2 regions of the Geobacillus sp. FSL K6-3411 genome follow, and region 2 is predicted to be linked to the other one. Evidence: a T-box and tRNA genes for the amino acid it is inferred to sense, from the RefSeq annotation. Region 2 holds a T-box; the other holds one or more tRNA genes.

Region 1 (3,370 bases), 520 kb from region 2:
AACGACGGATTTGTCCGCTTTTCAATATCCGGTTCCTCAAATCCGGATTGATAGCCAAGCTCCTGTTGCCGACGAAGCCGCTCCTTTAGTTCCACAAACGGATCAGCGCTTGCAAAACCGATTTTATCGATGCCGATCGACCGGCTGTATTCAATCACTTCCTGTTTCAAAGAGACAATGTCCATTATTTTCCCTCCCTTCGAGGTATATGGTAAAATGAAACACGGGGTGATTCATATGAAATGCATCATATCAGAAGAATTAAAACAACGTCTTCCTTCGGGCAAATTTGGCGTGATCCGCTACCACCATATCGAAATCGGCGACTCGCCGCAAATGTTAAAAGGCCGGCTTGAACTGTTTCAAAAGTCGATTTACTTTGAGCTACAGGAAAAAGCCATCGCCGACATTCCCGAGCTCGCCGAATGGCGTCAGGCATTCAAACAAATCGGCACGGATCCAGGGCGTTACCGACCCTCAAGTGAAAGCTTATACCGTCGTATCCAGAAAAAAAACTTTGTTCCATCGATCCATTCAGCAGTCGATGTAAACAACTTCTTTTCGCTCTATTATAAAATACCACTCGGCATTTACGATCTTGATTGTATCCAAGGATCCGTGATGATTACCGTAGGTACAGAACAAGATGAATACATAGCTCTAAATGGACGCACCGTCAACTTTGCGAATAAACTCGTCAGCAAAGATGAACACGGTCCGTTCGGCAGCCCAATCGTCGATTCCAAACGCACAGCGGTGACAAAAGGAACGAAAAACGCTTTGCAAATCGTTTATTTTCTTCCATCGATTCCTGAAGATGTTGCCAATCGCCAACTTCAGGCTATTCAAACGATGTTTACGCAAATCCATGGCGGTGAGGCCGACGCACAATTGCTAGTATAATAAAAAAACGCAATGCCTCGTTCTATGACGAAACGAAACACTGCGTTGTCCCCAATATTTTATTTAAAACTTAACGAAACTCATTATAACAAAACAGTACGTACATGGCAAGAAAAAACGCAAAAATCGACAAAATTCGTCGTATAAAAGGGGCACCAGAATATCTGGTGCCAACAACGATGACCCGTACGGGATTCGAACCCGTGTTACCGCCGTGAAAGGGCGGTGTCTTAACCACTTGACCAACGGGCCAATCATGGCGGAGAAGGCGGGATTTGAACCCGCGCGCCGCAAAACTGCGACCTAACGGTTTAGCAAACCGTCCCCTTCAGCCACTTGGGTACTTCTCCATAATGGCTCCGCAAGTAGGATTCGAACCTACGACCTACCGGTTAACAGCCGGTTGCTCTACCGCTGAGCTATTGCGGAATAACTAAGAAACATTCTTCCAAATCTACTTCGTCTCTTCCTCTACTAGCTGATTCAGCTTATTCGAGGATGTTTATGCTCAGTGTCCCTTCCTCTACTAGCCAATTCAAAGAAGCTGAATGCGTCGGGACAACTCGTAGCCTATTCGATGAAGTAAGGGCTCGTCGCTGAGCTATTGCGGAATAATCAAGAAATGCTCGATTAGTATTATATCGAATCATCTGACAATATGCAATGGAAAATGGTGGGCCTAAGTGGACTTGAACCACCGACCTCACGCTTATCAGGCGTGCGCTCTGACCAGCTGAGCTATAGGCCCATAAAAGCGGGTGATGGGAATCGAACCCACGACATCAGCTTGGAAGGCTGAGGTTTTACCACTAAACTACACCCGCAACAAATATAAATTAAGGAAGAAGAGAAAGGGCGACTAGTGGGAATCGAACCCACGCATGCCAGAGCCACAATCTGGTGCGTTAACCACTTCGCCATAGCCGCCACATTGATGGTGCCGGCTGCAGGACTTGAACCCGCAACCTACTGATTACAAGTCAGTTGCTCTACCAATTGAGCTAAGCCGGCATGATGTAAATTTATTCATGGATAAATGGATGGCGGAGGAGGAGGGATTCGAACCCCCGCGCGCCTTGCGACGCCTCTCGGTTTTCAAGACCGACCCCTTCAACCACTTGGGTACTCCTCCAAAAAGTAACGTAATAATGGTGGACCTTGTAGGACTCGAACCTACGACCGGACGGTTATGAGCCGTCTGCTCTAACCAGCTGAGCTAAAGGTCCGATAATAATGGCGGTGGAGGGGATCGAACCCCCGACCTCACGGGTATGAACCGTACGCTCTAGCCAGCTGAGCTACACCGCCAAATTTATATATTTGAATGGTGGAGCCTATCGGGATCGAACCGATGACCTCCTGCGTGCAAAGCAGGCGCTCTCCCAGCTGAGCTAAGGCCCCACAGGAAAATCGGGAAGACAGGATTTGAACCTGCGACCTCACGGACCCGAACCGTGTGCTCTACCAAGCTGAGCTACTTCCCGTCAACGCGCTCGAGAGGATTCGAACCCCTAACCTTCTGATCCGTAGTCAGATGCTCTATCCAATTGAGCTACGAGCGCAAGTGCCGAGGGCCGGACTCGAACCGGCACGGTAGTTACCTACCCCAGGATTTTAAGTCCTGTGCGTCTGCCAATTCCGCCACCCCGGCAAACGAGTGGAGCGGAAGACGGGGTTCGAACCCGCGACCCCCACCTTGGCAAGGTGGTGTTCTACCACTGAACTACTTCCGCATTGTGATGAGCCATGGAGGACTCGAACCTCCGACCCTCTGATTAAAAGTCAGATGCTCTACCTACTGAGCTAATGGCTCATATGAAGGATGCCGGCTGCAGGACTTGAACCCGCAACCTACTGATTACAAGTCAGTTGCTCTACCAATTGAGCTAAGCCGGCATATCCACAATGATGGTGGCTCGGGACGGAATCGAACCGCCGACACAAGGATTTTCAGTCCTTTGCTCTACCGACTGAGCTACCGAGCCATATGTTATTTTCTACCTAGTTCATTGAATTACCCTGTGCCTCTTCCTCTACTAGCCGATTCGAGGAAGTATGATGCGTCGAGGCAACTCGCAGCAAATTCGATGATGCTGATGCTCGTCTCTACCGACTGAGCTACCGAGCCGCATGTGATTTTTTATTTCATAGTTTTGAAATGATGGCGGTCCCGACGGGACTCGAACCCGCGATCTCCTGCGTGACAGGCAGGCATGTTAACCACTACACTACGGGACCATTTTGGTTGCGGGGGCAGGATTTGAACCTGCGACCTTCGGGTTATGAGCCCGACGAGCTACCGGACTGCTCCACCCCGCGACGATTGAAAGTGGTGGAGGATGACGGGATCGAACCGCCGACCCCTTGCTTGTAAGGCAAGTGCTCTCCCAGCTGAGCTAATCCTCCATTTATCATGCCTAGCAGCGACCTACTCTTGCAGGGGCGCTGGCCCCAACTACCATCGGCG
Region 2 (3,370 bases):
ACATCTCCCCGATCGTCGCCTTTATTGTCCTTGAGTTTGCGACAAGAGGGCTATATGCATTGTTTGATATCCTTAAAGCGCAGTTTTAGCCGCCGTTTTGCGCTGTTGGCGGCATTTGCTGCAGCCTGATGATGAAGGTCAATGGGCAGCGCTCATGGAGAGGAATCCATTGCGGGTTCCTTTCTTTAATGAATACGGAGTGAACGGGAATGGAACTGTATCAGCACTTTCGTAAAGAGGAACACCCATTCATTGATCAAGTGCTCGAGTGGAAGGACACGGTGAGCCGCCAATACGCACCTAAGCTGACGGATTTTCTTGACCCGCGTGAGCAGCAAATCGTCCAAAGCATTGTCGGCAGCGATGAAGACGTGCGTGTGTCCTTTTTTGGCGGCGTCCCGTTCGCCGAGCGGAAGCGGGCGTTTCTTTATCCGCCGTATATCGAGCCGGATGAAGGCGAATATGACATCGTCTTGTTTGCTGTCCGCTATCCGGATAAATTCATTTCCCTTGAACACCGCGACGTCTTAGGTGCACTCATGTCGCTCGGTTTGCGGCGCGGCAAGTTCGGTGATATTCTCGTCCAAGGAGGAGAGATCCAATTTTTCGCCGCCGCGGAGGTGGCCGATTACATTCGTCTTCATGTCGAGACGATCGGCAAAGCTCGAGTTACACTTGAGCCGTTGCCGCTGTCGGCTGCCATGCCGATTGAAGAAACATGGCAAGAAGGGACGGTGACCGTCTCTTCGCTGCGGCTTGATGCTGTGCTTGCCCAAGCATTCCGTCTCGCGCGTGATAAGGCGCGAACGCTTGTTGAAAGCGGGCTTGTCAAAGTGAACTGGAGAGTGGTGGACAAGCCGGATTTCGTCTGCGGACCGGGTGATGTGTTGTCAGCGCGTGGTTTTGGTCGCTGCAAGCTGTTTTCTGTGGAAGGGCCGACGAAAAAAGAGCACTGGCTCGTGCGTATCGGCCGACAAAAATAATCAAACAGCAGCAGGAAATGGGCAAATCGTGTCGAATTAAGCAAGAAAAGGAAAGATGGAGACGGAGGTGGCCATTGTGCCGTTAACGCCATTAGATATTCACAACAAGGAATTCAGCCGCGGATTTCGCGGGTATGACGAAGATGAAGTGAACGAGTTTCTTGATCAAATCATTAAAGACTACGAAATGCTCATTCGCGAAAAGCGGCAGCTCGAAGAAAAAGTTGCGGAGCTGACGGAAAAACTGAACTATTTTTCTAATATTGAGGAAACATTGAACAAGTCGATTCTTGTCGCCCAAGAAACGGCGGAGGAAGTGAAGCGCAATGCGCAAAAAGAGGCGAAGCTGATCATTAAAGAAGCGGAGAAAAACGCTGAACGCATTATCAGCGATGCGTTGGCGAAATCGCGAAAAATCGCGATGGAAATTGAAGAATTGAAGCGGCAATCGAAAGTGTTCCGCACCCGCTTCCGCATGCTCGTCGAAGCACAGCTGGACATGATTAACAACCGCGATTGGGATGACTTGATGGAATACGAGATGCCTGACTTGGAGGAAGAGATGAAAGAACCGCTGTCCCAGCCTTGACGAACGCCATTTGTCTCATTTATAATAAATGGCAAAAATCGTTGTGCTGACCGCCATTGGTGCGGTTGGCTTTTGAGCGAAGAAAACATGCGATCGACGATGATAGGGACAGTAGCTCTTGAATAGCTGGTTGCAGCGAGCCGGGGATGGTGGGAGCCCGGTATCGGCGCAAGAGTGAACATCACCCTGGAGTTCCATGCCGAACGTCAAAGTAGGCCATGGCGCGTCATTCCCGTTACGAATGAAAAGTGGGCTATGCGTTGATTTGTCATGGCCAAAAAGGGTGGTACCGCGAGACCGTTCTCGTCCCTTGCCGGGAGAGAACGGTTTTTTATTTTGATTTGATTCTTGGAGGAGGAGCAAAGAGAGATGGACTACAAAGAGACGCTGCTCATGCCGCAAACGGAGTTCCCGATGCGTGGCAACTTGCCGAAGCGGGAGCCGGAAATGCAAAAAAAATGGGAGGAAATGGACATTTACCGGAAAGTGCAGGAGCGGACGAAAGGACGGCCGCTGTTTGTGCTGCACGACGGCCCGCCATACGCCAACGGTGATATTCATATGGGCCATGCATTAAATAAAATTTTAAAAGATATTATCGTCCGCTACAAGTCGATGAGCGGCTTTTGTGCGCCGTATGTGCCTGGCTGGGATACACATGGCTTACCGATTGAAACGGCACTGACGAAGCAAGGTGTCGACCGCAAATCGATGAGTGTCGCTGAGTTCCGCAAGCTGTGCGAACAATACGCGTATGAGCAAATCGACAACCAGCGCCAACAGTTTAAACGGCTCGGGGTGCGGGGCGATTGGGACAACCCGTACATTACGCTCAAGCCGGAATATGAAGCCCAGCAAATTAAAGTGTTCGGTGAAATGGCGAAAAAAGGGCTCATTTATAAAGGGCTGAAGCCGGTGTATTGGTCGCCGTCGAGCGAATCGGCGCTCGCCGAAGCGGAAATCGAATATAAAGACAAACGGTCGCCGTCGATTTATGTCGCGTTCCCAGTTAAAGATGGTAAAGGTGTGCTTCAAGGGGATGAACGAATCGTCATTTGGACGACGACACCGTGGACGATTCCAGCGAACTTGGCGATCGCCGTTCACCCGGATTTGGACTACTATATTGTCGAAGCAAACGGGCAAAAATACGTTGTTGCTGCGGCCTTGGCGGAATCGGTAGCGAAAGAAGTCGGCTGGGAGGCATGGTCTGTCGTCAAAACGATAAAAGGAAAAGAACTTGAGTACGTAGTCGCCAAACATCCGTTTTACGAGCGCGACTCGCTTGTCGTCTGCGGCGAGCACGTCACGACCGACGCCGGTACCGGCTGCGTTCATACGGCACCAGGACACGGGGAAGACGACTTTATCGTCGGACAAAAATACGGGCTTCCGGTTCTTTGCCCGGTTGATGAGCGCGGCTATATGACAGAAGAAGCGCCTGGATTTGCAGGGATGTTTTACGACGAGGCGAACAAAGCGATTACACAAAAGCTCGAGGAAGTTGGAGCGCTCCTTAAGCTCAGCTTCATTACCCACTCGTATCCGCATGATTGGCGGACGAAGCAACCGACAATTTTCCGAGCGACGACACAATGGTTTGCCTCCATTGATAAAATTCGTGATCAACTTCTTGATGCCATCAAGGAAACGAAATGGGTGCCAGAATGGGGAGAAATCCGCATCCATAACATGGTGCGCGACCGCGGTGACTGGTGCATCTCCCGCCAACGCGCTTGGGGCGTGCCAATTCCGGTCTTTTACGGCGAAAACGGCGAGCCGATCATCACAGATGAGA

The links. A T-box is a leader RNA that pairs with one kind of tRNA and senses whether it is charged. The one in region 2 lies ahead of ileS (isoleucine--tRNA ligase), so its partner is inferred to be a tRNA-Ile.
Region 1: it has a tRNA-Ile gene. The T-box ahead of ileS (isoleucine--tRNA ligase) is inferred to sense a tRNA for this amino acid. The anticodon was not compared.

Annotation. Positions count from the first base shown of each region.
Region 1 covers NZ_CP150187.1:636,045-639,414, reverse strand. Annotated here, with positions in the region: gene queG (tRNA epoxyqueuosine(34) reductase QueG) at 1-185, opposite strand, end outside; gene NSQ22_RS03265 (phenylalanine--tRNA ligase beta subunit-related protein) at 238-903, shown strand; tRNA gene NSQ22_RS03260 (tRNA-Glu) at 1,084-1,155, opposite strand; tRNA gene NSQ22_RS03255 (tRNA-Ser) at 1,161-1,253, opposite strand; tRNA gene NSQ22_RS03250 (tRNA-Asn) at 1,258-1,332, opposite strand; tRNA gene NSQ22_RS03245 (tRNA-Ile) at 1,575-1,651, opposite strand; tRNA gene NSQ22_RS03240 (tRNA-Gly) at 1,657-1,727, opposite strand; tRNA gene NSQ22_RS03235 (tRNA-His) at 1,758-1,830, opposite strand; tRNA gene NSQ22_RS03230 (tRNA-Thr) at 1,839-1,914, opposite strand; tRNA gene NSQ22_RS03225 (tRNA-Ser) at 1,945-2,035, opposite strand; tRNA gene NSQ22_RS03220 (tRNA-Ile) at 2,053-2,129, opposite strand; tRNA gene NSQ22_RS03215 (tRNA-Met) at 2,138-2,211, opposite strand; tRNA gene NSQ22_RS03210 (tRNA-Ala) at 2,229-2,304, opposite strand; tRNA gene NSQ22_RS03205 (tRNA-Pro) at 2,314-2,387, opposite strand; tRNA gene NSQ22_RS03200 (tRNA-Arg) at 2,392-2,465, opposite strand; tRNA gene NSQ22_RS03195 (tRNA-Leu) at 2,469-2,554, opposite strand; tRNA gene NSQ22_RS03190 (tRNA-Gly) at 2,562-2,636, opposite strand; tRNA gene NSQ22_RS03185 (tRNA-Lys) at 2,644-2,716, opposite strand; tRNA gene NSQ22_RS03180 (tRNA-Thr) at 2,727-2,799, opposite strand; tRNA gene NSQ22_RS03175 (tRNA-Phe) at 2,813-2,888, opposite strand; tRNA gene NSQ22_RS03170 (tRNA-Asp) at 3,066-3,141, opposite strand; tRNA gene NSQ22_RS03165 (tRNA-Met) at 3,146-3,222, opposite strand; tRNA gene NSQ22_RS03160 (tRNA-Val) at 3,234-3,309, opposite strand; rRNA gene rrf (5S ribosomal RNA) at 3,319-3,370, opposite strand, start outside.
Region 2 covers NZ_CP150187.1:1,158,170-1,161,539, forward strand. Annotated here, with positions in the region: gene NSQ22_RS05945 (YggT family protein) at 1-89, shown strand, start outside; gene NSQ22_RS05950 (RNA-binding protein) at 210-983, shown strand; gene NSQ22_RS05955 (DivIVA domain-containing protein) at 1,060-1,572, shown strand; T-box leader at 1,663-1,886, shown strand; gene ileS (isoleucine--tRNA ligase) at 1,942-3,370, shown strand, end outside.